4 regions of the Nakamurella sp. A5-74 genome follow, and region 4 is predicted to be linked to each of the others. Evidence: riboswitches for the same ligand, from Rfam matches in the RefSeq annotation. Region 4 holds a riboswitch; each other region holds the start of a gene.

The links. Region 4 has a riboswitch for S-adenosylmethionine ahead of ABLG96_RS20205 (PLP-dependent transferase). Riboswitches for the same ligand answer to the same signal wherever they lie in the genome.
Region 1: another riboswitch for S-adenosylmethionine. It lies ahead of metB (cystathionine gamma-synthase); the one in region 4 lies ahead of ABLG96_RS20205 (PLP-dependent transferase).
Region 2: another riboswitch for S-adenosylmethionine. It lies ahead of ABLG96_RS00760 (MetQ/NlpA family ABC transporter substrate-binding protein); the one in region 4 lies ahead of ABLG96_RS20205 (PLP-dependent transferase).
Region 3: another riboswitch for S-adenosylmethionine. It lies ahead of ABLG96_RS17120 (bifunctional o-acetylhomoserine/o-acetylserine sulfhydrylase); the one in region 4 lies ahead of ABLG96_RS20205 (PLP-dependent transferase).

What each region holds. Positions count from the first base shown of each region.
Region 1 covers NZ_CP159218.1:908,481-916,359, reverse strand. Annotated here, with positions in the region: gene ABLG96_RS04150 (sugar ABC transporter permease) at 1-423, opposite strand, end outside; gene ABLG96_RS04145 (sugar ABC transporter substrate-binding protein) at 420-1,676, opposite strand; gene ABLG96_RS04140 (FCD domain-containing protein) at 1,739-2,506, opposite strand; gene ABLG96_RS04135 (hypothetical protein) at 2,765-2,968, shown strand; gene ddaH (dimethylargininase) at 3,272-4,045, opposite strand; SAM riboswitch class I at 4,129-4,248, shown strand; gene metB (cystathionine gamma-synthase) at 4,359-5,633, shown strand; gene ABLG96_RS04120 (DNA polymerase III subunit gamma and tau) at 5,710-7,879, opposite strand, start outside.
Region 2 covers NZ_CP159218.1:152,587-160,465, forward strand. Annotated here, with positions in the region: gene ABLG96_RS00750 (peptide chain release factor 3) at 1-1,187, opposite strand, end outside; gene ABLG96_RS00755 (DUF1304 domain-containing protein) at 1,276-1,659, opposite strand; SAM riboswitch class IV at 2,086-2,200, shown strand; gene ABLG96_RS00760 (MetQ/NlpA family ABC transporter substrate-binding protein) at 2,441-3,418, shown strand; gene ABLG96_RS00765 (methionine ABC transporter ATP-binding protein) at 3,677-4,723, shown strand; gene ABLG96_RS00770 (methionine ABC transporter permease) at 4,720-5,373, shown strand; gene ABLG96_RS00775 (amidohydrolase family protein) at 5,398-6,324, shown strand; gene ABLG96_RS00780 (hypothetical protein) at 6,367-6,489, shown strand; gene ABLG96_RS00785 (sigma-70 family RNA polymerase sigma factor) at 6,569-7,081, shown strand; gene ABLG96_RS00790 (hypothetical protein) at 7,078-7,879, shown strand, end outside.
Region 3 covers NZ_CP159218.1:3,726,994-3,734,872, forward strand. Annotated here, with positions in the region: gene ABLG96_RS17100 (succinate dehydrogenase/fumarate reductase iron-sulfur subunit) at 1-72, opposite strand, end outside; gene ABLG96_RS17105 (fumarate reductase/succinate dehydrogenase flavoprotein subunit) at 69-2,201, opposite strand; gene ABLG96_RS17110 (succinate dehydrogenase cytochrome b subunit) at 2,218-2,907, opposite strand; gene ABLG96_RS17115 (homoserine O-acetyltransferase) at 3,063-4,244, opposite strand; gene ABLG96_RS17120 (bifunctional o-acetylhomoserine/o-acetylserine sulfhydrylase) at 4,304-5,617, opposite strand; SAM riboswitch class IV at 5,857-5,971, opposite strand; gene ABLG96_RS17125 (bifunctional 4-hydroxy-2-oxoglutarate aldolase/2-dehydro-3-deoxy-phosphogluconate aldolase) at 6,323-6,940, opposite strand; gene ABLG96_RS17130 (sugar kinase) at 6,987-7,879, opposite strand, start outside.
Region 4 covers NZ_CP159218.1:4,395,099-4,402,977, reverse strand. Annotated here, with positions in the region: gene ABLG96_RS20210 (LLM class flavin-dependent oxidoreductase) at 1-670, opposite strand, end outside; gene ABLG96_RS20205 (PLP-dependent transferase) at 667-2,067, opposite strand; SAM riboswitch class IV at 2,104-2,213, opposite strand; gene ABLG96_RS20200 (hypothetical protein) at 2,296-2,820, shown strand; gene ABLG96_RS20195 (TIGR03620 family F420-dependent LLM class oxidoreductase) at 2,855-3,700, shown strand; gene ABLG96_RS20190 (solute carrier family 23 protein) at 3,915-5,393, shown strand; gene ABLG96_RS20185 (reverse transcriptase family protein) at 5,484-6,812, opposite strand; gene ABLG96_RS20180 (hypothetical protein) at 7,136-7,726, opposite strand.

The sequences.
Region 1 (7,879 bases), 1.3 Mb from region 4:
GCTGGGTGTCGCCCACGGGATCATCGCCAGACCACGGAAAACGCCACGGAGTACGAACCGCTGGTTCATCAACAGAGCGGCACCGAGTCCGCACACCAGTTGGATTGCGACGGCCCCGAACGTCCAGACCGCGGTGTTACCGGCGAACGTGCCGAAATCACGATCGGTGACAACGCTTCCGAAGTTGTCGAATCCCACGAACTTGACGATGCCCTCGAACAGGTTGGCCTCGTTGAAGGCGTACCAGACCGACCGGAGCAGTGGGTAGCCAGCGAAGATCCCGACCAGGACCAGTGCGGGTCCGAGCAGCAGGTAGGCCTCGAAATCTTTGATCCGGCGGCGCCGACGGGCGGTGTGCGGACGCGCATCGTCGACCCGCGGGCTGCCGGCCGGGGCCACGACCCCGGCATCAGTCGTGCTCATTTCTTGTCGAGGATGCCGGCGATCTGGTCCACGGCCGCGTCGCTGCTGAGCTGACCGAGGAAGGCCTGCTGTTCGATCGTCTGCCAGTCCTTGGCGGCCAGTTGCGCCGTTCCGGGCAGTGCAGGCCAGGTCTTGGCCGTCTCCGCGGCCTTGACGGCGACCTTCAGAGCCTCGTCCTCGGTGTAGGGCGCCTGAGCCGCGACGGATGCCAACACCGGGAGCTGGCCTCCGCTGGAGGTGGAGATCTTCTTCATCGGGCCCGCGGTGTCCAACCACGAGATCCATTGGAACGCAGCCGCCTTCTTCGCGCTCGAGCTCAGGACGATGTTGCCGCTCATGGAGCCCAGGGTGGCGCCGGGAGCGCCGTCGACCGTCGGCAGCGGTACCACACCGACCTTGTCTCCGAGTGCTGATCGCACGTCGGCGAGTGACCCCGGATGGTGGATCATCATGGCCGTCGTCCCCGTCGTGAAGTTCGTCTTCACCTGGGCGAACGCGGCCGTCACCGATCCCGGCGGTGTCAGTTTGTCGGTGGCCAGCCGGACATAGAACGCGTTGGCCTTCTTGGCAGCATCGTTGTTGATCGACACGGCACCACCCGCGTCGACGAAGTCGCCGCCGCCGGCGAGCATCCATGCAGCCCACTGGTCCTGACCGCCGGCACCGCCGCGGACGTCGAGCCCGAACCGTTTCCCGTTCGTCAGTTTCGCAGCGGCGTCGAGCACGTCCTGCTGGGACTTCGGCGCTGCCAGTCCGGCTTCCTTGAAGTAGTCCTTGCGGTAGTACAGATAGAGGGTCGTGTACTGGTGAGGCAGCATGTAGATCTTCTTGTCACCGGGCAGTTGCCCGGTGGCCCAGAGTGCCGGAGTCACATCGGCTTTCCCCGCCCAGCCGTCCACGTCGGCGGTCAGGTCGGCGACCATCCCCTTGGGAGCGAACTGCCCGAGCCACCAATCCTTGCTGCGCGCGGCATCCGGGCCGGCCTTGTTCGCGGCGGCCGTGATCAGCTTGTCCTGGTACTGGTCCAGGGGAATGACCTCGACGGTCACCTTGACCTTCTGCTGCGATGCGTTGAACTCGGTGGCCAGTTCGTTCCAGGTGGTGTCGGTGGGGTTGTCCTGCCACAGCCAGTAACGGATCTCGACCGGCCCGGACCCTTGGGCAGAGGTGGAATCGCCACCCCCGCAGCCGGTCAGCGCCAGCGCCGCCGCGAGCAGCACCGCACAGGTCGCGACGCGTTTGCGAAACTTCATCGTGTATCTCCTCGTTGAAATAGCGGATGTTCTTGACGCGGGATGACGGTGATTCGGCAGCGTCAACCGGCAGGCCGGGCCTCCTGCTCCGGATGGTCGCGCAGTGACACCACCCGTCGCCTGACGCCGTAGAAGTGGGCATCGAGTTCGTGCGCGGCCAGTCTGATGTCGCCGTCCGTGATGGCATCGGCGATCGCCAGGTGTTTGCGAGCGACCGCAAGACGGTCTTCGTCGGCGGGTCGACCCGCGGTGTAGGCATGGAAAACCCGCCAGTACGCCGTCATCAGGCCCAGCAACATGGTGTTACCGAGGGCCGCGAACATCAGGCGGTGGAATTCCTCGTCCTCACGTGTGAACGGCCGTCCCGCCTCTGCCTCGGAGATCATCCGGCCTGCCAGGTCACGAAGGCGGGCAAGATCCAGGGGTGTCATCTTGTCGACAGCCTGCGGGAGCAGCGTGGTCTCCAGGGTCTGCCTCAGTTCGAGGAAGTCGGCCAGCGCCGACGAACCGCCCGCACCGAGAACGCCCCCGATCTGTTCGCCGAACGTCGTCCCGTCGAAGCCACGCCAGACTCGACGCGCTCCCTGTCGGGCGTCGATCGCACCGAACGCCTCCAGCACGCGGAGACCTTCACGGATCTGCGGGCGTCCGACAGCCAATGCAGCGGAGAGCTCGGATTCGCTGGGAATGATGCCGCCGAGACCGATGCGTTGATCACGCAGCGTGCGCAGGATTCGCAGATGGGCGGGGACCGGGTTCTCGGTCGAGGCCTTGTCGGAAACCAGAGAATCGTCTGTCTTGTCGGACAAGCTAGCCACCATTTCCTTCATTCAAGCGGGCAGGCGAGGTGGGAAATTCCTCTGAGCACGAAACCTAGAGCGGCCGCCGAGCTATGGTCAAGCAGTTCTTTGTGTACTTGTAGGACATGTCCGCGACAAACAGGACGGGGTGTCAGGCCGGGCGACGGCGTTGGGGTCGGTCACCCTGGCCGATCACCATCGGATCTGGGAGCGACCGCGACGGGTCGCACGGTGGGTGCTCGGGCCACCCGAGGAACCGGCTTCGCCCCACCAGACCGCTGGCATGTGGTGGACCCGATCCATTCCCGCGACGACCTGCGCGTCGACATCCAGGCGCTCGGCTGGATGTCAGGTGGTCGCTACCGCCTGCTCACCGACGACATCGCCTCGACCGCGCTGTACTACCTGGACCGACCCACTTCGGCCCACCCCGCGCTGCCGAGCAACGACGACCTCGAGGTGACGGGCGCACCGATGGATCCCCTCACCTGAGCTGTCCTGACGGGATCTCGACGCGCTCGTTCCTCGCTTGCTCGATCACCGGAGAGTTCGATGACCGAGCGAACGAACGAGTCGAGATGTGTTGCCCGAGAACCGATCACGTCACGTCGGGATCTCGACGCGCTCGTTCCTCGCTTGCTCGGTCACCGGTGATCTCGGTGATCGAGCTGGGTCCACGCCGAGCGTCAGCGGGGTGGGGATGAGACGCGATCCGTTGCGCGAGAACCGATCACGTCACGTCGGGATCTCGACGCGCCCGTTCCGCGGCCCCGATCTCTGGCTGGTACTGCGAGGTCACAAGGAAGGGACGGCCTCTCGGATCCGGACGCTGAGGCAAGTCACGCACCCCTCGAGCTTGGTGAACTCGCCGATGTCCACCTCGGTCACGTCGATCCCCCGATCCCGCAGCAGCGCGGCGGATTCGGGGGCGTCGGAGCTCATCACGATCGCGTTCTCACCGATCACCACCACGTGGGAGCCACCCTCCTCCGGCATGGCGAGGAAGGTCGGATAGCGCTCGACCTCGTCCACCAGCGGCAGGTACCCGATGATCGTGCCGTCGGGCAGCGCGGTCACCGCGCTCTTGAGATGGAGCGCCTTCGTCAACGGGATCGCCACCACCGTCCATCCCCGCGGAGTGAGCCACTGGGTCAGCTGATCTGCGGCAGCCTGGTTCGTCGATGCGGTGAGCCCCACGTAGACGGTCCGTCCGACCTTGAGCACGTCACCGCCGTCCATCGCCGCCGGATCCTCCAGCCGCAACAGCGGGATTCCCAGCGATTCGACAACCGTTGCGGTGTCACGGATCTCCGGGTGGCGCTGCGGCCGGTTCGGGTTGGTGAGCACCGCGACGTCACCGAACATCACCACCGTGTCCTCGACGAACACCGAGTCCGGCAGCGCGTCGTCCGGCGGGACCTCGACGATCTGCCACCCCGACTGCTGCAGTACGGCGACATAGGCGGCCCATTGCCGGAGCGCCAGCTCCAGGTCGATCGGGGAGCGTTCGATGAACGTCACCATGCCGTCGGCGAGAGAGGTGGCAGGACGGCGCACCAGAGCGATCATCCGGGCAGCCTACGACGCGACCGGAGACCCGATTCCGGCGGCGGGTTGTCAGGATCGGGATCGGGGGTTATCGTCGGAAGCGCAATCCATCAAGACCGGCAGAGGGACAGGCCCGATGAAGCCGGGGCAGCCTCTCGTGGAGCAATCCACGAGAAAGGTGCCAAATCCTGCGGAGCTGTTTCTCGGGCCCCGGAAGATGGAGCGTGACGACGGGCCCTTCGGTGGCGTTCCGCCCTCACGTGAACCTCTCTCCGGCGTTCGCCGAAACTTCCCTCAGCAGGTTGGCAAGCCTGACTCCTGGGAAAGGCACGACATGACGCAGCAGGACTCCCCCGCCGCCTGTTCCGACACTCCTCGAGCCGTCTCGCAGCTGACGCGAGGCTTGCGCACCGGCATCGACTCGGACCCGGCGCAGGGCGCGATCATCCCGCCCCTCTACCTGTCGAGCAACTTCTCCTTCGCCGGTTTCGACGAGCCGCGCCAGTACGACTACACCCGCAGCGGCAACCCCACCCGGGACGTGCTCGCCGAGGCGCTGAGCACCCTCGAGGGTGGCGCCGGTGCCAGCATCACCTCGACCGGGATGAGCGCCATCACCTTGTGTGTCAACGCACTGCTGTGTCCCGGCGACACGATCGTCATCCCGCACGACTGCTACGGCGGAACCTGGCGACTGTTCGACACCCTCTCCTCGCGCGGCCAGTTCGAGTTGGTGACCGTCGATTTCGGCGACCAGGACGCGGTCAATGCGGCGCTCGAGGCCGGCCCGACGGTGGTCTGGTTGGAGACGCCGTCGAACCCGCTGCTGCGGGTCACCGACATCGAGCTGGTGACCAGGGCTGCGCATGCGGTCGGCGCCCTCGTCGTGGCCGACAACACCTTCCTGTCGCCGATCCTGCAGCGGCCCTTCGAGTTCGGGGTCGACCTCGTCGTGCATTCGACGACCAAGTACATCAACGGCCACAGCGACGTCGTGGGTGGCGCCGTGATCGCGAGGACCGGTGAGCTGGCCGAGCAGATCGCCTACTGGAGCAACGTGCTGGGCCTGTCCGGCAGCCCCTTCGACAGTTACCTGACGGTGCGTGGGCTGCGAACGCTGCACACCCGCATCCGGGCGCACCAGGAGAACGCGACGGCGATCGTCAATGCCATCGCGGCGCACCCCGCGGTGGGCTGCGTGTACTACCCCGGCCTCACCTCGCACCCGGGCCACGAGATCGCCGCCAAGCAGCAGGACGGGTTCGGCGCGATGTTCTCGATCGATCTGGCCGGTGGCGAGACGGCCGTCCGCGCCTTCCTGCAGGGCCTGCGGTGCTTCTCACTGGCCGAGTCGCTCGGCGGTACAGAGAGTCTCGTGGCCCACCCCGCCACCATGACCCATGCGTCGATGAGCGCCGAAGCGCGCGCGGTGGCAGGCATCGGTGCGGGTCTGCTGCGACTGTCGGTCGGGATCGAGCTGGCCCAGGATCTGGTGGCCGATGTGCTGGACGGCCTCGACCGGGCGCTCGCGGCAACCTGTCCGACCGGACCCACAGAGATCGCCGAGGAGCTGCCGGCCCCGGGACGGGTCCTCGCCCGGGTGAGCTGACGGGCAACGGAACGCACGTCCGCGTTTCCGACACGCGCAGGACGAGACCGGCCCCCGACGGGGCCGGTCTCGTCGTTCAGGGGGAGCGGTCGGGATCCCACTTCTTGCCACCGAGCTCGGAGGCGAGCAGCGTCATCGCAGCTTCCTCCGGGTCGTGGACAGAGGCTGGGGATGCAGCGGCGGCGGGATCTCCGTAGTCGTCGGGGATCTCGTCCTCGAACGCCGGATCATCCGGGTCCGGAGGCGCCTCGGGCATCGGCCAGTCGTCGGCGGCGGGGACCGCCTGTGCACGGCTTGAGCCGTTCGAGCGAGGGGCCGCACGCTGCGGTTCCTGGCTCCGGGCCGGAGTGGCCGGACGTGGCGCTGCCGCGCTGGACGGCCGGGAGTCGGGTCGCTGGCCGTTCGCAGCCTGCTGGTCCGAGCTGCAGTCGATCGCCCAGTCGACTCCCAGCACCTGGTGCAGAGCCGCGCGCAACGGCTCGGCGTTACCCGTCTCGACCACCCGCCTGGCCATCCCGGCGGTGGGCATCGACAACTTCAGGGTGCGCCCTTCGACTCCCGCGACGGTCGCCGACTCGAGCAGGATCTGGGTGGCCCGGCGGCGGCGCTGGACGTCCTTCAACACGTCCTGCCAGACCCGCCGGACATCCACGACGCCGATCTCGGCGCCACCGGCCCGCCGTGGCCCGCCCTCGGGGGGCGCTGCCGCGGGCTGCCGGTCCCGGTCGGCCTCGGCCGATCGGTCTCCGGGGTGCTCCGGCGTCGGGCGCTGCGGCTTCGCCGTCGGGGGCTGCCCGGTCTCCGAAGGTTCCGCGGCCGGACGGTCGACCGCAGGGGCGGCCTGCCGGGCGGCCGGCGGCTGAGCTGCCGGAAGTTGCGCCGCTTGAGGTCGGTCTTCTGCAGATTGTGCTGCGGCAGGCTGTGCTGTTGGACGCTGATCTGCCGTGGGCCCTGCTGCCGGAGGCTTTGGCCGGCCCTGCTGGGCACTCAGAGTCGGTCGCTGTGGCAGTCCCAGCGAGGAGGCCGCTCTCGCGGGCGGCCCTGCAGGTTCGGGAGCGGATGCCGAACCCGGCTGCCCAGCCCGCTGCGATGTGGACGGCGCACCGTCCGCGGGTGGGGAGGGCTCGCGTTCAGAGGGCATAGGTCCCGGCGTGGCCTCGGGTCGGGGGGAGGCCGGTCCGGACGCGGAGGTTCCCGCGTCTCCCGGCGCCGAGTGCGACTCGGACGTCGCCGGGATCACGGCTGCCCGGGCAGCCGGGGTGGCCGCCGGCACGCGACGCACCGCAGCAGGTTCGGATGGCGCGGCAGTGGGTTCAGGACGCGCGGCAGCCGGGTCAGGACGCACGGCAGCGGGTTCAGGACGCACAGCAGCAACTGCGGGCCGCGCGGCCGCGGGTTCGGCGGCGCCGGTTCCGGGGGCAGCCGCGATGTCCATCCGCCGCTCCACCCGCTCCAGACGCTGCAGGAAAGCGGCATCATCGTCCGCGGCGTGCGGCAACAGCATCCGGGCACACATCAGCTCGAGCACCAGGCGGGGAGCGGTGGTGCCGCGCATGTCGACCAGACCCGTGTGCACCACGTCCGCGAGCCGGCTCAGGGTGCCGGCGCCGATCTTGTCGGCCTGCGCGGTCATCGAGGCGAGCTCGTCGTCCGGCGCGTCGATCAGCCCGCGTGGTCCCGCATCCGGCACGGCCTTGAGCAGAATCAGATCCCGGAGGCGTTGCAGCAGATCGGCCGCGAACCGACGCGGATCGTGGCCGGCCTCGACCACCTTGTCGACAACCCCGAACACGGTGGCGGCGTCGGCGGCGGCCAACGCGTCGGCCATCTCGTCGAGCAGTGCCGCGTCGGTGACCCCGAGCAGCGCGACCGCGTTCGCGTAGCTGACACCGTCCGGACCGGCACCGGCGAGCAGCTGGTCGAGCACCGACAGGGTGTCGCGAGCCGAACCACCGCCCGCCCTGATCACCAGCGAGAAGACGGCGGGATCGACGGTGACCCCTTCCTGCCGGCACAGGTTCTCCACCAGCGTGCGCATGGTGGCGGGCGGGATCAGCCGGAACGGATAGTGGTGCGTCCGCGACCGGATGGTGGTGAGCACCTTCTCCGGTTCGGTGGTCGCGAAGATGAAGACGAGGTGCTCCGGTGGCTCCTCGACGATCTTGAGCAGCGCGTTGAAGCCCTGCGGCGAGACCATGTGCGCCTCGTCGATGATGAACACCCGATAGCGCGACTGCGCAGGCATG
Region 2 (7,879 bases), 510 kb from region 4:
GGCGCGAACTTCGGCAGCTCGGGGAACCGGACCGGCGGACGGCCTTCGTACAGGGTGTCGCCGACGTGCAGTGCGCGCGCGTTGACGAGCGCGACGACGTCACCGGGGAAGGCGGTCTCGACGGTGGACCGTTGCTGCCCGAACACCTGAGCAGCGTACTTGGTGGAGAACGGACGACCGGTGGTGCCGTGCGAGGCGATCAGGCCGCGCTGGAACACCCCGGAGCAGACCCGGGCGAACGCGACCTGGTCGCGGTGGACCGGGTCCATCCCGGTCTGCACCTTGAACACGAAGGCGGAGAACGGATCTGCCAGCGGTCGTGGGTGCCCGTCCACGTCGTCGCGGGGTCCCGCGGCCGGTGCCACATCGACCAGCAGATCGAGCAGGTGCCGGGTACCGAAGTTGGAGACCGCCGATCCGAACAGCACGGGCGTCGCCGTGCCTCCCAGGTAGCTGTCCAGCTCGAACGCACCGCCGGACTCGGCGAGCAACTCGGACTCGTCGCGCGCGGTCGTCCAGTCGTCCCCGTGCGCGGCCTCCGCTGCGGAGTCGGGCAAGACCTCCGGGTCGGCTTCGTCAGCCCCGCCGACCGATCGTCGGAACGGGACGAAGGTCGAGTCCCGGCAGTCGCGGACGCCGGCGAACTCACCCGCGATGCCGACCGGCCAGGTCACCGGCATCGGCTGCAGACCGATCCGTTCGCTCAGCTGGTCGCACAGCGCCAATGCGTCCAGCCCCGGCCGGTCCCACTTGTTGATGAATGTGATGACGGGCAACCCGCGCTGCCGGCAGACCTCGAACAGCTTGAGCGTCTGCGGCTCCAGGCCCTTGGCAGCGTCCAGCAGCATGACGGCCGAGTCGACGGCACTCAGCACCCGGAAGGTGTCCTCGGAGAAGTCGGCGTGACCGGGGGTGTCGACCAGGTTGATCACGGTGCCGTTGTAGTCGAACTGCAGCGCGGCTGAGGTGATGGAGATGCCGCGCTCCTTCTCCATGTCCATCCAGTCCGACACCACGCCGCGCCGGTCGCCCTTGCCGTGCACGGCGCCGGCGCTGGTGATGGCGCGGGCGTGCAGGGCGAGCGCCTCGGTGAGCGTCGACTTCCCGGCATCGGGGTGACTGATGACGGCGAAGGTGCGCCGACGCGCCGCCTGGAGTTCCGGGTCCGACCCGGCGTGCGTCGTCATGCATTCTCTCCTCGGTGGACGTGACTGCTCAGGAGATCATCCCGCAGGACGCACCGCAGTCCTGCCACACGGCGGCTGCCGCAGCAACTCAGAGGATCGCGACGAGCAGCGCGAGGACCGCCAGCAGGGGAAGCGTCAACTGGGTGATCGCTGCGCGGGCCTTGTCGCGGGAGGACAGCAGCAGCACCAAGCCGGCCGCGACCATCGAGCCGCAGCCTGCGAACACGAGCGCGGCGCCGACCCCACGCTCATCGGCAACGAGGCCGATCACCCCGGCGAGGCTGACGATCGCCAGGAACAAGTTGTAGAAGCCCTGGTTGTAGGCCATCTCCTTCGTGGCGACCGCCTCGTCGTGCGACGTCCCGAACGTCTTGCGGGTCTTCGGCGCGGTCCACAGCAGCGACTCGAGTACCCAGATGTAGACGTGCAGGGCAGCTGCCAGTGCGGCGAGCACGCCGGCGACGAAGTACATGTCGGTTCCCTCCGGTCGGATCCCGCACAGGTGTGGTCCGCCCGAGTATCCGCGCCGAAACGGTGTTGTCTCCCCTTTTCGAGCCGTGGGAGGGGTGATTTCGTAGTTTCGGCGCCGGGGCCACGTCGCAGTCACCAACAGCGGCACCAGCTCCTCGAGCACGTACGGCAGGCCCAACGGCGTGGAGAAGTAGATCGGAGGTTGCCCGTCGGCTCGGGCTGTTGCCGCAAACCACCGTGACTCCCGACGGCGGCTGGTCGGGCGGACCCGGTCGGTGATGTCGGGCAGGTCACGACCGCAGGTAGCTGAACCTCGCAGACTCGGTGTGGTGCAACAGGTTCCTGATCGACAGCCGATCCGACAGGGTGAGCACCGTCACGCTGGAGGGTTTGACACCGATCAACGCCGATCCCTACCGTGGTGGCAGGTCACGAGATCCGACGTGAAGCCCTGGCTGGTCGGACGGCAACCCTCACATCGGTGGCGGGGTGCTCCAGGTGACGACCCGGCCACGACGAACCCGTCGCGGCAAGCACCCTGCCCGCCATGGGCCCGAAGTTCCCGAGGACACGATGCATCCCGGAATGTCGCTCGACCTGCGCACGGTGCTGTTCGCGCACCTGTCACCCTTCGAATGCGGAGCCACCGGCCCCTGACCGGCAACAGTCGGCCCGCTGAGCGCTGATCTGCGCCTCGGCTCCAGCCGTGCCCATCTCCGCAACTCCCCTCGCTGACCCCTGCCGCCGGCACCAGTGTCGCCGGCCACCCGAAAGGCACCATCATGTCCGAAACCCCTGTCCCGCCGTCCGACACCAACGATCGGAACGACGCCGCCGACGTCGCTCTGCCGCAGCGGCCCGGCCGAGCCGGCAACCGCACGGTTTGGTTCGCCGGCGCGCTGGTGATCGTCATCGCGATCGCTGCCACCCTGTTCTTCACCCTCCGCAAGACCGACTCGGCCGCCTCCGGATCGACGGTGGTCCGGATCGGCACCACCGAGGAGAGCGCCGACTACTGGGCTCCGCTCAAGGCAGCGGCCGCCAGGGAGAACATCGACATCCAGCTGGTCAACTTCTCCGACTACACCCAGGCGAATCCGGCACTCGCACAGAAGCAGGTCGACCTGAACCTGTTCCAGCACTTGCTGTATCTGGCGAACTACGACGTAGCGGACTCGCAGACGCTGGTGCCCATCGGGTCCACCGTCGTGGTCCCCCTGTCGCTCTACAGCAAGAAGCACACGTCGTTGGACCAGATCCCGCGGGGCGGCAAGATCGCCATCCCGAACGACGCCACCAACCAGGCCAGGGCGCTGTTGGTGCTGCAGCAGGCCGGTCTGATCTCACTCAAGGGCGGCGGCTCGGTGCTGTCGACCCCGGCGGAGATCGACCCGGCGGAATCCAAGGTCACGGTCACCCCGGTGGACGCGGCGCAGACGGTGGCCTCGTTGCCCTCCGTGGACGGCGCCATCATCAACAACAACTTCGTGCTCGACGCGAAGATCGATCCGACGTCCGCTCTCTACTCCGACGATCCGAGCAAGCCGGCCGCGGAGCCGTACATCAATGCGTTCGTCGCCCGCAGCGAGGACAAGGACAACCCCACCTACCTGCGCATCGTCGAGCTCTACCACCAGAGTGCCGTGATCGACGCAGTGAAGGCGCAGTCCAAGAACACCGCGATCATCGTCCAGCGCCCGGCATCGGAGTTGCAGGGAATCCTGACGCAGCTCGAGGGCACCGTGAAGGAAGCCGGCTGATCGATGGATTTCGGAGGTCTCGACCCGTTCCTCGCTCGACCACCGGCCTTTCCGGTGATCGAGCAAGCGGTGAACGAGCGCGACGAGATCCCATCTTTCATCGACGGGTTTCGACTTGTTCCTCGCTCGACCGCCGAGAACTTCCGGTGATCGAGCAAGCGAGGAACGAGCGCGTCGAGATCCCGTCGTGTCACAGCCGGTCTCATCCCAGCCGTCGCTCGATCCGCGTTACCGAATCAACACCATGAGACGAGGAACATGAACGCACACATCACCTTTCGCGGGGTCAGCAAGGTCTTCGCCACCCGCGGCGGCGCTGATGTCGTGGCGGTGCGGGACGTCGACCTCGTCATCGACCGCGGCGAGATCCACGCCGTCATCGGCTATTCCGGCGCCGGCAAGAGCACCCTGGTGCGGCTGATCAACGGACTCGAGCATCCGACCACGGGCTCGATCGTCATCGACGGGACCGAGATCGCCGGCCTGTCCGAGCGTGCGCTGCGGCCGATCAGGGCCGGCATCGGGATGATCTTCCAGCAGTTCAACCTGTTCCGGTCGCGCACCGTCGTCGGAAACATCACCTACCCGCTGCGCATCGCCGGCTGGTCGAAGGAGCGGCGCGAGAAGCGCGCGGCCGAGCTGTTGTCGTTCGTGGGTCTGACGGACAAGGCCTGGACGTACCCGGACCAACTCTCCGGCGGCCAGCGGCAACGCGTCGGTATCGCCAGGGCGCTGGCGACCGGCCCGCAGATCCTGCTGGCCGACGAGTCCACCAGCGCGCTGGATCCCGAGACGACCAGGGACGTGCTGGCGCTGCTGCGCCGGATCAACGCCGAGCTGGGCGTCACCGTCGTCATCATCACCCACGAGATGGAGGTCGTGCGCTCGATCGCCGACCGGGTGACGATCCTGGACGCCGGCGGGGTGGCCGAATCGGGCACCGTCGAGGAGGTGTTCCTGCACCCGCGGACCGCAGTCGCTCGACGCTTCGTCAGCAGTGTGGTGGGAACGACCGACACGGGGGTGGACGCACCAGTCGGTTTGCTCGGATCGTCCGAGAAGACGTTGCGCCCCAGCGGGTCGGTGCCGCGTGTCCTGCAACTCAGCACCACCGACACCGCCGCCCTCGGCCGCGCGATGAGCGCGGTCGCCCGCGACCACGGAATCGACGTCGAGATCATCGGCGGCGGCATCGTGGGTCTGAAGCACAGCTCGGTGGCCGACCTGACCGTGCAACTGCACGGCAGCGACGAGGCCATTGCCCGCGCAGCGAGCGACCTGGCTCTGATCGGTGGACCACGATGAACGGCATCCCGTGGCCGGTGTTCTGGGAATCCATCGGCCAGACCCTAATGATGGTCGTCACCACGCTGGTCGTCGGCGGCTTCCTCGGCCTGCTCGTCGGGATCGCGCTGTACGTCACCCGCCGCGGCGGATTGCTGGCCAACCGCTGGCTGTTCGCCGTGCTCAACCTGCTGGTCAACATCGTCCGGCCGATCCCGTTCATCATCTTCATCACGGCCATCGGTCCGGTCACGTTGGCCGTCGTCGGGACGACCATCGGCACCCCGGCCGCGACCTTCGCGCTGGTGATCGCGGCGACGTTCGGGGTCTCGCGGATCGTCGAGCAGAACCTGGTGACGATCGACCCCGGCGTGATCGAAGCGGCCCGCTCCATGGGCGCATCGCCGGCGTACATCATCCGCACCCTGCTGATCCCCGAGGCGCTCGGGCCACTGGTCCTGGGCTACACGTTCGTCTTCGTTGCGGTGGTCGACATGACGGCCATCGCCGGCGCCGTGGGCGGCGGCGGACTGGGCAGCTTCGCGATCTCCTACGGCTACCAGCGCTTCAACTGGCAGGTCACCGGGCTCGCCGTCGTCACCATCATCGTGTTCGTGCAGCTGGCCCAGTTCCTCGGGAACTCACTGGCCCGCAAGGCCCTGCGTCGTTGACCGGCTCGTGCAACAGTGGGATGCGTGAGCACCACACCCGCTCCGCGCACCGACGCCGGAATCCCCGCGTACGTCAGCAGCCTCGGCATCGCCGGTCTGGCGGATGTCCACATCCATTTCCTGCCGGAGCCGATGCTGGCCAAGGTGTGGCAGTACTTCGACCGGGCCGAAGCGCACTACGGCCGGGCCTGGCCGATCCACTACCGCACCAGCCAGGACGAGCGCCTGGCGACGTTGCGCCGGTTCGGGGTCCGGCGCATCCCTGCCCTGAGCTACGCGCACCGTCCGAACATGGCCCAGTGGCTCAACGCCTGGAGCGCTGAGCTGGCCGCTGCGGTGCCGGACGTCCTGCACTGCGGAACCTTCTTCCCGGAACCAGGTGCGCGCGATCACGTCGAGCAGGCGATCGCCGGCGGCGTACAGCTGTTCAAACTGCACGTCCAGGTCGGCAACTTCGCGCCGGACGATGAGCAGCTGTTGGACGCCTGGGAGTTGGTGCAGGACAGCGGGATCCCGACCGTCATGCATGCCGGATCGGCGCCCATCCCCGGTGAGTACACCGGCGCAGCGGGGGTGCGGCGGCTGCTGCGCCGCTTCCCGGGGTTGAGGCTGGTCATCGCCCACCTGGGCATGCCCGAGTACGACGCGTTCGCCGATCTCGCGCAGGAGTATCCAGGGGTCCACCTGGACACCACGATGATCGGCACTGATTTCACCGAGCAGTTCGCACCCCTGCCGGTCGGCTACCGCGATCGGCTGTCCGCGTTGCGGGGCAAGGTGATCCTGGGCAGCGACTTCCCCAACATTCCCTATGCGTACGCGCACCAGCTCGAGGCCCTGACCAGGCTCGAGCTGGGTGACGACTGGATGCGGGACGTGCTCTGGCACAACGGGACGGCGTTGCTCCGGGACTCCGCGTCGATCCGGGGCGCTCAGGTTCCGCACAGCTAGCAGCCACCAGCACCACAGCGGGCCGGGAGAGAGTCCGCGACCGTGCTCGCTGCGGTGGCGCAGGCGGCCGGTTCGCTCGCCGAGTTGCTCGTGCTCGCTGCCCCGGGCCTGGTGATGACGGCGGCGCAGGTGTTGACGATGAACCGCTGGCAGCACGTGCGCTGACCCTGCTGCGTTTTCCGGCGGCCGCGCGACACACTGGTGGACCGAGTTGTCTTCCAGCTGATGTGACCGGAGAACCCGTATGACCTTCGAGGAGTTCGTCACGAACTCCTACGAAGCGCTGGCGCGATACGCGCGGTTGCTGAGTGCGTCCCGGGAGGATGCCGACGACCTGCTCGCCGAGTCACTGCTGGTTGCACACCGCCATTGGCACCGTATCGGGTCGATGGCGTTCCCGGCCGCCTACGTCCGGCGGATCGTCAGCACCCGTCATCTGCGGATCAACACCAGCTGGTTCCGACGCAACGTCGACGTGATGGATCCCCAGCAGCTCCCCGACGGCGTGATCGACGACGAGTTGACGCGGAGCATCGATCGCGACGAACTGGCGGCCTGGCTGGCCGGGTTACCCGTCCGGCAGCGCACCGCGGTCGTCCTGCGCTACTTCTCCGGATTGGGGTATGCCGAGATCGCCGCCGAGCTGTCCGTCTCACCGACCGGTGCCCGCACCCTCGTCTCCCGCGGCCTCGCCGCCCTCCGCCTCGCCGGTGCCGCCGATCGCGCGACCGAGACCCAACTGATGGGGAAGCCATGACCGATCTCGAGAGCGCCCTGGCCGAGGCCGGGTCGGATCACTCTTCGCTGGAGACCGTGCTGGTCCGGCTGACCGACCTGCAGCGCAGACGGAGTCAGCGGGCGGCTCGGCTCGCGGCAGCAGGAGCCGGACTCGCAGTCGTCGCGTTGGCAGGGTCGATCTTCGTGCTCCGCCCTGCGGGCACCGCGCCCGAGCAGCTCCGGCCCGCGATCGTCGGCGTGTCCACCGAGAGCTCGAACCCGGACCTCAGCTCCGGCCTCAGCACCGGCCTCAGCGCAGACCTCGGCCTCGACCCGGCTGCCGCACGCCGAGCTGCCGAGCTCGAAGCGCGGCGGAAGGCCGCAGCCGACGCCGCGTCCGCCGAAGCGGCTCGAGCCCGAGCGGCGGCACAGGCGTCCGCTGGGGTTCAGGAGCAGGACACGCTGGAGGCTGCTGTTCTGCAACGGGAAGCGGCCGCGCGGTCGCAGTGCCAGTACCTGCTCACCCGGGACCCACCGAAGGAGCTGCGAGCCGGCGCGGTCGACGCCGGTGCAGCGACCCGGCTGGCCCGAGAATGTCTGGGGAGCGGGCCGGCGTCCGCGGTCACGGTGAGTTGGGTGGTGGCCGCGATGGATCGGTTCAGCGACGTACTCGGATACCAGCAGAAATCCGTGGCGACCCAGGTGGCAGTGCTGCAGGTGGTGGGCGTCGACGCCGGGGGCGACTCCCGTCACTGGCTGATCGTCCTGCTCCCTGACGGCGGACACACAACGGTCGATGGTCAGGTGGACGGCCAGGTGAGCATCCAGCAGTATCCGG
Region 3 (7,879 bases), 670 kb from region 4:
CACCTGATAGGTGTGGAAGCTGCCCTGGGTGGCGGCAGCGGTCTGGCGCCAGATGCGCAGGGTGAGGTTCACTTGTAGCTCCGTTGCTTCAACTCGATGAAGTCGTAGACGAGATCTTCCTTGTGCAGCACCGGATCTCCGTCGTCGCCGCCCCATTCCCAGGCAGCGACGTAGGCATACTCGTCGTCGTGACGGAGTGCCTCGCCTTCCTCCGTCTGACTCTCCGTGCGGAAGTGTCCGCCGCACGATTCGCGACGGTGCAGGGCGTCGATGCACATCAGCTCGCCGAGCTCGATGAAGTCGGCGACCCGGCCGGCGCGTTCCAGCGCCTGGTTCAGTTCCTCGCCGGAACCGAGAACCTTGACGTTGCGCCAGAACTCGGCCTTCAGCCCGCGGATGAGATCGACGGCCTTGCGCAGACCCTCCTCGCTGCGTTCCATGCCGCAGTACTCCCACATGATGTGGCCGAGCTCGCGGTGGAAGGAGTCGACGGTCCGGTCGCCGTTGATCTCCAGCAGCAGCTTGATGCGCTGCTGGACGTCCGCCCTGGCTTCGGCGACTTCCGGACGGGACTCGACGTTCTCGAACGGTCCCGCGGCGAGGTAGTCGCGAATCGTGTTGGGCAGCACGAAGTATCCGTCGGCCAGGCCCTGCATCAGGGCCGAGGCGCCGAGTCGGTTCGCACCGTGGTCGGAGAAGTTCGCCTCGCCGGTCACGAACAGTCCGGGGATCGAGGACTGCAGGTCGTAGTCGACCCACAGACCGCCCATCGTGTAGTGCACTGCCGGGTAGATACGCATCGGCGTTGCGTACGGATCCTCGCCGGTGATGCGGGCGTACATGTCGAAGAGGTTGCCGTACTTGGACTTCACGGCAGCCAGTCCGAGTCGATCGATGGCTTCGGTGAAGTCCAGGTAGACACCGCGGCGGAAGTCGCCCACCTTCGGCCCGACACCACGTCCTTCGTCACAGACGTTCTTCGCCTGCCGGGAGGCGATGTCGCGCGGGACCAGGTTGCCGAAGGCCGGGTAGATCCGCTCCAGGTAGTAGTCGCGGGCGTCTTCCGGGATGTCGCGCGGATGCTTCTCGCAGTCCTCGCGATTCTTCGGAACCCAGATGCGGCCGTCGTTGCGCAGCGATTCCGACATCAGCGTCAGCTTCGACTGGTGCTCGCCGGACACCGGGATGCACGTCGGGTGGATCTGCGTGTAGCAGGGATTGGCGAAGTGGGCGCCCTTGCGGTGCGCACGCCAGCTCGCGGTCACGTTGCAGCCCATGGCATTCGTGGACAGGAAGAAGACGTTGCCGTAGCCGCCGCTGGCCAGCACGACCGCGTCGGCCAGGTGGGTCTCGATCTCGCCGGTCACCATGTCGCGGACGATGACGCCGCGCGCCTTGCCGTCGACGACGACGACCTCCAGCATCTCGTGCCGGGTGTGCACGGTGACGGTGCCGGCCGCCACCTGACGCTCCAGAGCCTGGTACGCGCCGATCAGCAACTGCTGTCCGGTCTGACCGCGGGCGTAGAAGGTGCGGGAGACCTGCACGCCGCCGAAGGAGCGGTTGTCGAGCAGGCCGCCGTAGTCGCGGGCGAACGGAACCCCCTGCGCCACACACTGATCGATGATGTTCGTGCTGACCTCGGCCAGCCGGTAGACGTTCGTCTCCCGGGACCGGTAGTCGCCGCCCTTGACCGTGTCGTAGAACAGCCGCTGGACGGAGTCGCCGTCCTCCTGGTAGTTCTTCGCCGCGTTGATGCCGCCCTGGGCGGCGATCGAGTGTGCCCGCCGCGGGGAGTCCTGGTAGCAGAAGGAGGTGACGTGGTAGCCGCCCTCCCCGAGGGTGGCAGCGGCAGAGGCGCCGGCGAGGCCGGTGCCGACGATGATCACCTTGAGTTTGCGGCGGTTCGCCGGATTGACCAGCTTTGCCTCGAACTTGCGCTTGGTCCATTTCTGCTCGATCGGACCGTCCGGGGCCTTGGTGTCCGCGATCGGCTCGCCGAGCCGGTAGAGACCCGCCACCAGGTCGCCGATCTGCGCCTGGGGGCGATCGGGCGCATCCGGGACGACGGGTGCCGAGACCGACGGCTCAGCGGAGGTCGGGTTTGCCATCGGCGAGTCGGAGGGGCCGTCGGTGGCCACCTGGACCGGGGCCAGCACGGCCGAATCGGGGTCGTCGACGTTGGACCGGGGGTCTGCCATGGAATTACCTCTCCCGCTACTTGATGACGCCGATGAGGATGAGGAACGGCGGGATGGTGAACCCGACGGAGATCACCAGGGCGATCACCCATCCCGTGATCCGTGCGACCCGACGGGACAACGCCGAGCTCGTCCATCCGAGGGTCTGACTGGCACTGAACACCCCGTGGTGCAGATGCATCGCCAGGGCGAACATCGCCGCCAGGTAGATCAAGAACACCCACCACAGCGAGAACCCGTTGACCAGCCGGTCGAAGGGGCTGCCCGCATCCCCGCCCGGGGTGATGGTCCTGGTGGTGAACTGCAGGATGTGGAACACGATGAACAGCAGCAGCGCCACGCCACCCCAGCGCATCCAGCGGGACGACAGCGATGAGCTGACCGCCTTCTTCACCGCGTACCGCTGGGTACGGGCGTCCTGCGCGCGCTTCCACAGCTTGAAGGCGGCATACGCGTGACCGACCAGGCTGAGGATCAGCACCGCCCGGATGATCCAGAGCAGCCCGGAGTACGGCAGGATCGGCTCACCGAAGGTCCGCAGGTGCTCGGCGTAGGTGTCGAAGGACTCCTTGCCGCTGATCGCCTTGAGGTTGCCGTACATGTGCAGCAGGACGTAGCCGATGAAGATGATGCCGGTACCGGCCATCAACAACTTCAGGGCGACCGTGGTACGTCGGCCCTTCGGTGGGCCTGCGGGTTTGGACACCGCTCGAGTGTTCGTGGACACCGCATCACCGTAGCCCCGGAGACACACACGGACGAAGTCAGGACAGCCTCAGGGGGCCCCACGTCATCGACGTCACAGACCCGATGGCGGCACACCGCCCGAATCAGGCCATACCGCCGATGCGAGCCGGTTGTTCAGTGTTCGCCGGCACCTGAGGTGGTGGCGTCCACCGCGTCGCGCACGATGGCGCCGACCTGCTCGGCCTCGATCAGGAACCCGTCGTGGCCATGGCCGGAACGGATGACGCGGAGTTCCCGGGCCGTGGGTGCGAGCCGGGCGATCAGCTCGCCCTGGGCCGGCGGGAACAACCGGTCCGAGTCCACCACGGCCACCGTCAGCGGCGCGGTGATCCGCCGCAGCGCGGCCTGCAGACCGCCGCGATCGCGACCGAGATCGTGCAGCATCATCGATTCGGTCAGCACCACGTAGGAGTTCGGGTCGAACCGACGGGCCAGCTTGTCGCCGTGGTGGTCGAGGTAGGACTGCACCGCGAACCGACCACCGCGCAGCACGTCCTCGCCGGACTGTTCGATGCGACCGAAGCGGGTATCCAGTTCCTGCGCCGAACGGTAAGTGGCGTGGGCGATCTGCCGGGCAACGGCCATCCCGGCGGTCGGAGCGCCATCACCTCCGGAGGCGGAGTAGTAGTCACCGCCGCGGTACAGCGGATCGGTGGTGATGGCGGCCAGTTGGGCACTGCTCCAGGCGATCTGGTCACCGGAGAACGCGGCGCAAGTGGCGATGGCGACCACATGCCGCACCCGGTCGGGATGCAGCACGCCCCACTCCAGCGCCCGCATGCCGCCCATGGAGCCGCCGATGACGGCGGCGAAGGAAGCGATGCCGAGGTGGTCGGCGAGCGCCGCCTCTGCGGCCACCTGGTCGCGCGGGGTAATGCGCGGAAACCGGGAGCCCCAGGGCCGGCCGTCCGGGGCGGACGATGAGGGACCGGTGCTGCCGCGGCAGCCGCCGAGCACGTTCGCGGCCACCACGAAGTGCCGCGCCGGATCCAGCGGTGCACCCGGACCGATGAGCCCGTCCCACCACCCGGGCGTCGGCTGGTCGGGACCGGCCGGACCGACGACGTGGGCATCGCCGGTCAGGGCATGCACGACGAGGACCGCGTTGTCGCCGGCTGCGTTGAGCGTTCCCCACGTCTCGTATGCGAGGGAGACGTCGAGCTCGGTGCCGGACTCGGTGACCAGCGCTCCCACCCGAGCCACGGCTCTGAACCCGGGCTCGGTGCCGTGCACGAGGCGCGACAGCGCCGCGGGATCACGTGACGTGCTCCCGCGACGCTGCTGCACATGAGTCATGAGTCCTCTTCTGTCCCAGTACTTCTCGTGCCCTGCTCCTTCGACGCCCGCCTCGACGGTCAGTCGATGCCCTTGGACGCGATGAAGCCCTGCTCCAGGTCGGCCAGGATGTCGTCGATGTGCTCGATGCCCACCGACAACCGCACCAGGCCGGGAGTGACGCCGGTCGAGCGCTGCTCGTCCTCGGAGAGCTGGCTGTGGGTGGTCGCCGCGGGGTGGATCGCCAGCGACCGGACGTCGCCGATGTTCGCGACCAACGAGTGCAGCTGCAGGCCGTCGACGAACCGCTGCCCTGCTTCGGCACCACCGGCCACCTCGAAGGCGAGCACCGCGCCGGGACCCTTCGGCGTGTACTTCTGTGCCAGCTCGTGCCACGGGCTGGACGCCAGACCCGCGTAGTTGACGCTCAGCACGTCGTCCCTGGCCTCGAGCCACTCGGCAACCGCCTTGGCATTGCTGACGTGCCGCTCGATCCGCAGCGACAACGTCTCCAGCCCCTGGGCGATGAGGAAGGCGTTGAAGGGCGAGATCGCCGCGCCCAGGTCGCGCAGCAGTTGGACGCGGGCCTTGAGGATGAACGCCAGATTCGCTCCGAGCGCGGAACCGACACCGAGATCGCGGGCGTAGACCAGACCGTGGTAGCTCGGGTCGGGGGTGTTGTAATTCGGGAACTTCTCCGGATCGACCCCGAAATCGAACTTCCCCGAATCGACGATCACGCCGCCGATGGCGGTGCCGTGTCCGCCCAGGTACTTGGTCGCCGAGTGCACGATGATGTCGGCACCGAACTCGAAGGGCCGCAACAGGTACGGGGTGGCGATGGTGTTGTCGACGATCAGCGGGACACCGGCTTCGTGGGCCACTGCCGACACCTTTTCGATGTCGAGCACGTCCTGCTTCGGGTTCGAGATGGTCTCGGCGAAGAAAGCCTTGGTGTTCGGCCTGACGGCTGCCCGCCACGATTCCGGATCATCGGGGTTCGCGACGAAGTCGACGGTGATCCCGAGCTTGGGAAGCGTGTAGTGGAACAGGTTGTACGTGCCGCCGTAGAGGCTCGGCGAGGAGACGATGTGGTCACCGGCCTCGGCGACGTTGAGGATCGCGATGGTCTCGGCCGACTGACCCGACGCGACGACGAGCGCACCGACACCCCCTTCGAGATCGGCGATCCGGTTCTCCACCACCTCGGTGGTCGGGTTGTTGAGCCGGGTGTAGATCGGACCGAACTCACTGAGCGCGAAGCGGCCCGCAGCCTGTGCGGTGTTCTCGAAGACGAACGACGTGGTCTGGTAGATGGGCAGGGCGCGGGCGCCGGTCTGGCTGTCCGGGCTCTGGCCGGCATGGATCTGGCGGGTTTCGAACGACCAACTCATGGTGTGTGCTCCTGGAGGGTGCCCGGGATCGACCCGGGTGGATACGGGATGGTGCGGGAGAAGCGGTGCAGCGCAGGGGATTCTGCGCGCTCCGTTGGTGAAGGGGCTGCGATCTCGGCCTGACCGGGTGTCACTCCGGGCCGGCGGCGAATCAGACCGTCGCGCTCGCCGTCACCGGCTACACATTTCCTGGCACACAGTGCGCTCCTTCGAGCATCCAAGGGCCAGTCGATGGAGGAGGCCCACGCTTGCCGAACGCCGGACGGCATTCAGCCCGGTCATCACCCGGGGCACCCCATCGCGGAGAAGGGTTGCCGTCCAGCGAGCCGGGGCTTGACGCTGGCACTCATGACCTGGCGCCGAGTGTAACGGCTGGGGTTCCGCCATGCCAGAGGAGGGTTGCACGGCGGTGCCGCGGAGGAGGCCGCCGCTCCGCAGGCTTCGCTCGGTCGCGCCGGTTCGCAGGCTCACCGGCGCGTCCATCGCTGCAGAGGGCTACGCAGCGTCCTCCTCCGCGACCCCACCCCCCAGCGACCGAGAACGGAACCAGCCGAGATCCCGACGGGGAGAACACGAGGGTCCCGACTGCATCCTCGGGTCGCTTGTCCTGAGCGAAAAAGGAGTCGAACGCACCGCCGATCGAGCGAGCGAAGAACGAGTGAGTCGAGATCCCGCCAGATCGACGACAGGTCTCGCCGAGAGGAGTCAGAAGGCTGCCAGAGTGCGCAGCAGGTCGGCGACGCGTGAGGCGGACTCCTCGGGGGTGCCCCTGGTCAGCGCCGAGCCGAGGCCGACCGCGACGGCGCCGGCAGCGATCCAGTCGGCAGCAGTTTCCGGCGTCACTCCCCCGGTCGGGATGATCGGCAACTGGGGCAGCGCGGCACGGACATCGCTGACCCATTTCGGCGAACTCGATGATGCGGGGAACAGCTTCACCGCCGATGCGCCGGCCTCGAGGGCTGCCAACATCTCGGTCGGGGTGTTCGTCCCGATCACGGCCGGAATGCCGTAGCGGTTGGCTGCGGCAATCGTCGCCGGCGAAACGGTCGGCGAGACCAGGTACTGCGCCCCGGCGCGGATCGCGGCTACCGCCGAGTCGCTGTCCAGCACGCTGCCGACCCCGACGACGGCGTCCGGGAAACGCCGCCGGATCTCCGAGATCGCCTGCAGCGCTGCAGGATTGGTCAGGGTGATCTCGACGGACTGCAGTCCGGCGTTGATCAGCGTCGTGGTGGCCGCGACGGCGGACTCCAAGTCAGGGGTGCGGACGATCCCGATCACGCGTTGCGCCACAGCACGTTCCATCATCTGCCAGCCGTACACGCGCATCTCCCTGGTTCGAGTCCGGGTCCGGGACGATCCCGGTGGTTCACCGCAGCACCTGTTCGCGGGCGTTGCCGATGGCTGCCACGAATGCGTCGAGTTCGGGTCCGGTGGGCAGGCCCTCGGTGTCCGACCAGTGCTGCACCGCGAAGGCCGCAGACGCGGCGCCGCGGGTCAGACAACCATCCGGATCCGCACCCGCCAGGTACGCACCCAGGAAGCCGGCCACCAGCGCATCGCCCGCGCCGACCGGGTCGATCACTGCGCGCACCAGACTCGGTCGGGTGAGCTCACCGCCGGCGGTGAAGGCAGTGCAGGTGTGATCGCCATTCTTGACGATCACCACCTCGGCAGCCCCGGCAAGCCACTCCCGCACGACCTCCGCCTGCGGTCTACCCGGTGCCAGGACGTCGATCTCACCGTCCCCGGCGAAGACGATCCGCGCCCGCGACACCAGCGCCGGCAGCACCGTCCGCCAACGGTCGGCGGCGGCCAGTCGCAGGCGCAGGTTCACATCGAAGCTCACCGGGACATCGTCGGCGGCTGCCCGGTCGAGCAACTCGACCACCGCGCCGAGCGCACCGTCGGAGAGCATCGCCGTGATCCCGGTGACGTGCACCAGCGCCGGACGCCGGCGCTCCCAGGCCCGCGCCACATCGGTCGCGGAGACGAGCGAACCCGCCGAGCCCGCCCGGTGGTAGGTCACCGAGATCGCCCCGTGTGCGGACGTGTTGCGGATCAGCATCCCGGTGAACGAGGACTCCTCGACCGCCACGTCGACGACGTCGACCCCTTCGGCGCGCATCCGGCGCAGCACGTACCGCCCCGCGTCGTCGTCCCCGACCCTGCCCACCCAGCAGGCAGGAACTCCCTGGCGGGCCAGCGCTGCCGCGACGTTGCCCTCGGCGCCGCCGATGGTGGAGCGGAACCTCTCGGCCC
Region 4 (7,879 bases):
GGGATCCGCCAGGAGAGACGATCACCGGGTCGCCGAGCTCGCCGAAGGGCAGCGCGTTGAGCGGTCCCTCGGCGCGGAAGTACTCTCCGTCGAACCGGGGGGCCCGGATCTTCGCGCCGTCGGCGAACCGGCCGGTCTCGACGTCGGCGATCAACGCGCCGTCGTCCCAGCTGTGCCACAGCTCCCTGATCACCTGCATCCACTCGTCGGCCCGGTCGTAGGCACCGTCGTGGGTGAGGCGCTCGAGCCCGTAGTGGTGGGCGCTGCCGACATCGGTGACGACGTTGATCCCGAACCGGCCGGCAGCCAGATGGGCCAACGTCGCGAACTGCCGCGCCGCCGGGTAGGGGTGGACGGTGCCGGCGTTGACAGTGGGCACGACTCCGATGTGGCTGGTGGCCGCCAACAGATAGGGCGCCAACAACAACGGGTCGTGCTTCGGACCGCCGTACGCCGCGCGGACCCGCAGGTCGAGTGTCCCCGGATGACCGATCGACGGTGCGTCCTCGATGATCACCAGGTCCATCCCGGCCTGCTCGAGTGTCCGGACCGACTGCTGGTAGATGTCCGGGCGCTCCCACCGGTAGTTCCAGCGGTAGTCGTCCCGGCCCCAGGCCTGCGGTCCGAATCCGCGGCTGAAGAACCAGCCGAAGTGCTGCAGCCGCGTCACGGGGCGCTGACCTCGGCGAACTGCGCGGACGCCACCGAGGACGCGGCATCCGTGGTTGGAAAGCTCTGCCACTGAACGATTCCGAGCTCAGTCAGCGCGACGGAGTCGAACGCCTGCTGCAGATCGTCCAACAGATCTCGGGCATCCTCGGTCCCGACGGAGACGCGGATGGTGCCGGCGTGGATGCCGAGTCGGGTGCGCTCGGCGTCGTCGAGCAGCCAGTGCGTGGTGGACGACGGGTGCAGCACCAGCGAGCGGACGTCGCCGATGTGAGTCATGTGCGAGAAAACCTGCAGCGCACCGATGATGGCGGCAGCACCAGCCTCGCCGCCGGCCACGGTGAAGGTGAACACCGACCCCTGGCCGGCCGGCAAGTACTTCCGGGCGAGAGCGTGGAAAGCGTTCGAGGCCAACCCCGGATGGTCCACCGACAGCACCTCGGAGCGGTCGTCGAGCCACTGCGCCACGGCGAGCGCGTTGCGGGAGTGCTGCCGCATCCGCAGCGACAACGTCTCCAGGCCCTGCCGGAGCAGGAACGCGTTGAACGGCGAGACCGTCGCGCCGGTCCTGGCGGAGACGACGTCACGGGCATACGCGGAGAACGCCCGTCGGCCGTGCACCTGCGTGAAGCTCTTGCCGTGCAACGCTGCAGACGGTGAGTTGAGGTGTGGGAACAGTGCAGGAACTGCGGCCCAGTCGAAGCTCTCGCCGCTGACGACCACGCCGGACAATGCCGCGCCCTGACCGGTGAGGAACTTCGAGGCGGAGTGGATCACCACGTCGGCCCCCCACTCGAGCGGGCGCAGCAGATACGGCGTGGCCAGGGTGTTGTCGACGACGAACGGCAGACCGTGGTGGTGTGCGACGCCCGCCACCAGCTCCAGGTCGATCAGATCATTGGTGGGGTTGGGAATGGGCTCCGCGAACAACAGGCGAGTGGTCGGTCTGATCCGACGCGCCCAGTCGTCGGGATCGGACGGATGGTCGACGAACTCGACCTCGATCCCGAATCGGGCGAAGTTCTCTGTGAACAGGTTGGCCGTGCCTTGGTACAGCGCCCTGGAGGACAAGAAGTGATCGCCCGCACCCAGTAGCGCGAGCAGGGCCACGTTCGTCGCCGCAGCACCCGAGGCGAGCAGGATCGCGTCGGTCCCGCCCTCGAGGTCTGCCAGTCGCTGCTCGACGACGCCGACGGTCGGGTTGCCCAGCCGGGAGTAGCTGTAGCCGGTGTCGTCACCGGTGAACCGCTCGTGCGCCTGCTGGTGACTGTCGAACACGTACCCGGCGGTGAGGTGGATCGGCGGGATCCGGGAGCCGTGGCTGCGATCGGGAGAGGCGCCCGCATGGATCTGCCGGGTGTCGAACCCGGACGCGGCGTCGGGGGTGGGTGCAGTCATGTCAACGGTCTTCCTGACGAGCCGCATCGCAGCGGACGGGTGTGCTTGCACGAGGGGCTCGTGCCGGGTCCTCACCTGGGGCACCCCGCCACATCCGTGAGGGTTGCCGTCCGACCAGCCAGGGCTGCGCGTCGGAACTCATGACCTGCGAGGAAGGTATGGCCGACACGCAGCCGCTGTCAACCGGACATCTCGGGCGAGCGAGGAGAGCCGTGCCACCATGGGGGCATGGCTGAACGTGGGGGTCGGGCAGATCACGCCGTCCCGGAGGTGCACAGTGAGCCGGCGGCCGAGCTGAAGGTCGTCGCCGTCGCCGCTCCGCTCTCGAAGGACGCCCGAGAACAGCTCGCGCAGCGGATGGGCCCCTCATTCCTGGTGTTGGACATCCGCGCTGCGCCGCGCTCGGCGGATCTGGTGATCGCACCCGTCGTCAGCCCGCAGACCATCGGCGCCCTCAAGCAGCAGTTCCCCCAGGCCCGGGTGGTCGTCGCCGAGATCACCGATCCGTCCTGGGGAGTCCAGCTGCCCGGCCCGGTGGGGCGGGCCGTCGATGCCGGTGCCGACGGCTATCTGGTGGCCGACAGCCTGCAGGACGTCGCGGCCTATGCGGCGTCGGAGGACCGACCGGTGCTGGCCGCGCCGGCCTTCGGCCAGCTCGACGTGCGGCGCGAGTCGCTCGACGAGATGGTCACCGAACTCCTCGCGCTCCGGCAGGCCGAACTGGGCCCCGGTACGGGCGCGGACACTGCTTGACCTGAAGTCGCCTTGAGCTTCTAACGTCCCGGGTATGACTGCCTCCGGACCCCGTCCTGCCCGCATCGTCGCCCAGCACATCGGGGGTGCGCACGGGGTCACGGTCGACATCGGGACAGACGGTCGGCACGGCGAGCGGGCACAGCAGTTGGCGACCGCCGGCTACGGCGCGCTGTGGATCGCCGGCGGGAGTCTGCACTCCCTCGATCTCGTGCTGGAGCTCCTGCAGGCGACCGAGCGAGCGGTGATCGCGACGGGGATCATTCCGCTGGACGTCTTCGGTCCCGACGAGGTGATCCGGGTGTACCGGCTCGCCGAGCAGCACCATCCCGGTCGATTCCTCGTGGGTCTCGGTGGACCGCAACAGTCGCGGGCGCTGGCGAAGCTCGGCGCGTTCCTGGATTCGCTGGACCGTGCGGGAGTTCCTGCTGATCGCCGCATCCTGGCTGCGCTGGGCCCGGTCAAGCTGCGACTCGCTGCCGAGCGAGCACTCGGAGCTGTGCCGCTGCTCGTCACGGCCGACTGGGTGCGGACCACTCGGGCCGCGCTCGGCGAGGCAGTGGCACTCGTGGTCTCACTGCCGGTTGCACTGACCGGCACCGCTGAGTCGGGGCGGGCTGCACTCCGCCCGATGCTGGATTTCCTGTTGCAGGTCAACGGGTATCGACAGAACCTGCTGCGCTGTGGATTTACCGCGGAGGAGCTCGACGGTCGGTCCGACAGGGTGATCGACGGGATCACCGCCCACGGCGACACGGGTGCGATCGCGCGTCGTGTGCAGGAGTACCTGGACGCTGGTGCGGACCAGGTCGATCTCTCGCCGGTGGGGGAGGCAGCGCACCGCGACTCGCTCGTGCTGGCGCCGGTGCTGCAGGCCTGATCCGTTCGGCTCGCGCCGGAGTGCGACTGCACGCGCGGCCGATGCGTGGACTCCACAACGCCGGACAGCCGAATCTGGCAGATTCCACCCGCCCGTCCGGTTCAGTGCAGCGCTAGCGTTCGCGCAACCCACCGGCGGTCGCCGGTTGCCACAGCACCAGCACCGGCGTGGCCGCTCAGTGGTCCGTGCATCGCCTCGACCAGGAGGATCCGTCATGGCATTCGGTTGGAAAGTGGTTCCCAGTGATGCCCCGCCCGGATCGGTGGTCAAGCCGGACGAACGCCTGAGTTGGCCGAAGACGATCGGCATCGGTGCCCAGCACATCGTGGCGATGTTCGGGGCGACCTTCGTGTTCCCGTTGATCATGGGCCTGAACGCGAACCTGGCCATCATGTTCTCCGGCGTCTGCACGATCATCTTCTTGTTGGTGGTGCAGAACAAGATCCCCAGCTATCTGGGCACCTCAGCCTCCTTCGTCGGTGCCGTGGTCGCGATCCGGGCCGCCGGCGGCGACAACGGAAGCGTCACCGGAGCCATCCTGGTGGCCGGTGTCGTGCTGGCGATCGTCGGCCTGATCGTGCACTTCGTCGGAGCCCGGGTGATCAGAAACCTGCTGCCGCCGGTGGTTTCGGGTGCTGTCGTGCTGCTGATCGGCTTCAACCTGGCGCCGGTGGTGGCCAACACCTATTGGCCCCAGGACATGACGGTCGCCCTGCTGACGGCGCTCTTCACGATCATCGCGGCGGTCGCGTTCCGCGGCTTCTGGTCGCGGATCGCGATCTTCCTGGCGCTCATCTTCGGGTATCTGCTGTCGTGGCTCTTCGATGGCGTCTTCGGCCAGATCACCTCTGTGCTGCCGGGCCAGGGCCTGTTGAACCAGGCGGGTGAGAAGTGTGCGGCCGCCGGTCCCTACTGCGTGGCAACACCTTTCGCCCACGACCGGGTCGACCTGAGCGGTGTCGGTGCGGCCGACTGGTTCGGACTGCCGACCATGCACGCGCCGACGTTCGGGGTGAACTTCATCCTGCTCGCGCTGCCCGGCGTCATCGCGCTCATCGCGGAGAACACCGGCCACGTCCGCGCGGTCGCCGAGATGACCGGCGAGGACCTGGACCCGTACATGGGTCGCGCGCTCTTCGGCGACGGCCTCGGCACCACGATCGCCTCCGCCTTCGGCGGGTCGCCGACCACCACCTACGCCGAGAACATCGGCGTGATGGCGGCGACCCGGGTCTACTCGACGGCGGCCTACTACGTGGCGGCGATCGTGGCGATCCTGTTGGGGCTGGTACCGAAGTTCGGTGCCATCGTCAACGCGACCCCGGGTGGTGTGCTCGGCGGGATCACCGTGGTGCTCTACGGGATGATCGGCCTGTTGGGCGCCAAGATCTGGAAGGAGAACCGGGTCGACTTCGGCAATCCGGTCAACCTGGTCCCGATCGCCGCCGGGATCATCTGCGGCATCGGCAACGTCACGATGGGTTTCGGCTCGCAGTTCGCCCTCAGTGGTATCGCGCTCGGCACCATCGTGACGATCGTCGGCTACCACCTCGCCCGCTGGCTCGCGCCGCAGGAGCTCAAGGAACCCCTCGGTGGCGGCAAGAGCTACGTCGGCGGAGCAGCGATCTCCACCGGCGACGTCGTGGACGATTCCGGGCGACCGGTGAAGGAGGCTCGCGGCAAGGAGGGCTGACGCCCGTCCATGGGGTGGGTTCGCAACCGTTGATCGGGCGGACCGACTCTGCGGCACGCGCACGATGGTGCGGCGGATTGTGTCGGGCCGTCAGACAGACCAGTCGACGGCTTCGAAGCTCGCGCGGAGGCGCGCTCCGCGGTCCGAGTTGGTGGAGGCGATCCAGGAGATCCGGCCCAGCAGGTGGGCGCGGAAGTCTGGCTGTCCGGTCCTGTTCGCCGCGCCGGGACCGCGCTGCCGTGCCTCGTGCAGCACCGCTTTCACCTGGTCGTACTCACTGCGGGCGACGTTGGTGCGCTGGTTGACCACGATCCCGGTGACGCTCTGCCGTTCATGTGCGTGTCGAACGCGGGTCTTGTCGGGGTGCACCCGGAACGCCTCCTCACGCACGATCCGGCCGACGGCGGCGATCAGGCCAGAGGCATTGCCGCGCAGTGCATGTCGGGTTCCGGAGAACGTCAGATCGTCGGCGTAGCGGGTGTAGGTGGCCCCGGCGGACTCGGCGAGTGCAGCGAGCCGGCGGTCGAGCGGGAACAGGACCAGATTGGCCAATTGAGGGGAGGTCGAGGCACCCTGCGGCAGGTGGGGCGCGGCCAGTCGGCGACGAAGACGGAAGTCGCGCGACGGGTCCCGCCCGGCAGGCATGGTCGTGAGAACGGCCACCGGGGTGGCGTGGGTGGTGAGTCCGGTCAACAGGTGGGCCACCGGTTCCGGGTAGCCGGCGGCACGCAGCACCCCCCAGACCCGGGCTGCGGTCACCGAAGCGAAGAAGTGCTCCAGATCCAAGGTCACCACCAACTGGGCGCCCACGTGCTCGCGAGCGCCGGTGATCGCCGACCGCCCCAGGACGAATCCGTGGCAGGCGGGATGCACCGGGATGGGGGCGAGTACCTCGTCGAGGATCTGTCGGTGGCAGGTCCTCATCCGTGGTTTCGGCACCTCGAGCAGCCGCGCACCCGCCGACCGCTTGACCCACTCGTAGCGGTAGTGGGCGATCCCGGCCGATCGGGCCCGGCGCGCGCGGAGACGGGTGTCGGCGTGGGCGTCGAGTTCCGCGATGGTGATGCCCAGCAGGTCGGCCAGTGCGCCCGCATCGTCGATGCGGGGGGTGCGGAACGGCCGATGGACGGTCGAGGTGGGCGCCGGCAGCACGAGTTTCGGAACGGGGAGCGGTCGTGGCGCCACTCGGGCGCGCTCGAATGCGGCGCTGGCCAGGATGAACATGGCCAGCTCGCGGGGGCGGTCCGCGGGGGGCCGTGGATGGGCCTCGAGTAGTTCCGCGGCCAGGTCCCTGAGCCAGGCCCGACGTCGCCCCACCACGCGGAACAGGCTCAGTCGCAGGTGGTCAGCGTCCCAGTCACCGGCCAGTGCGGCGTCCGCCAGCGTGGTCGCGAGCCGCTGAGCATTGTTCGAGGTCATGGGGCCGCCGCGAGGTCCGGCTGCGGTGTCCTCCGGCTGGACGGGAATGGCATGCGGCGGTGCTGGGCGACCGATCCCTGCTGGGCGGGCACCGTCCTGCGCGGAGCGCAGATGGGGTGCCTGCTCGGTGGTGCCAACTGCACTGTGCGCACCCCGGGGGTACCCCGGAGCGGTCGGGCCGTCTCCGGCCGACGTTCTCGTCCGCACCGCCGCATCGACCCACCATGCCACGGCGGGATGACCGCGGAACGATGCCCCGCGAACCGCGTGGGCATGATCTGTGACCGAAGATCCTCGACTCGTGCGAACACCGTCACGGCGGATCAGTCCCGGATCGTCTGCGTCCTTCGCCACCGAATCGGTCCGAGTTGTCCGAGGGCGGTGAGGCCGGCCACGCTTTCGCCACCACGGGCCATCGCCCAGTCGGCCCGCTCGGCGGCGGGTACCTCCGGGTCGACCTCCACCCGGGCGCTGAGCGCGAAGGCCGTGTCGCTGATCTCGGGTTCACGGTCGAGGTACCAGACCGTGCCCCGGGCCGCGGTGCGCACGGCATCCGCGCCCGTGGTGTCGGTGCGGAGGCCTCCGGCCAGGTCGAGCGTCCGTTCCAGCCAGTGCTCCTCGGGGAACTCGATGCCGGCGGCATCGGCGACGGCGAGGAGCGCCGCCCGCACCTCGTGGGGATCCGGCCCACCGCGACCGAGCGCGAGCTCTCTGCTTCCCCGGCGCCGGTCGGTGCGCACGATCAGGGTCACCTGGCCGCGGACGGCGGCCGGATGGATCGAGTGCAGCTCCGCCCATCGGACGTGGCGTCCGCGCTGCCTGATGCCGTGCTCGTCGATCACGATGTCGCCGTGCCACCCGACGTCGATCTCGACGTGCGTCGGGCCCACCCAGCGGATGCGGGGGTCAGGCATCGATGCGATCCTCGTCCTGGTCCATCCCAGCAGTGTGTCGTGAAGTGGACGCCCTGCGGGAGCGCCCAGCGACGGTCACCTTCTCCTCCGGCGCTCACCCCATCGGCCACGGGCCGCGCTGATGGTGATCCGGACGTCAGCTGTGACCGAAGA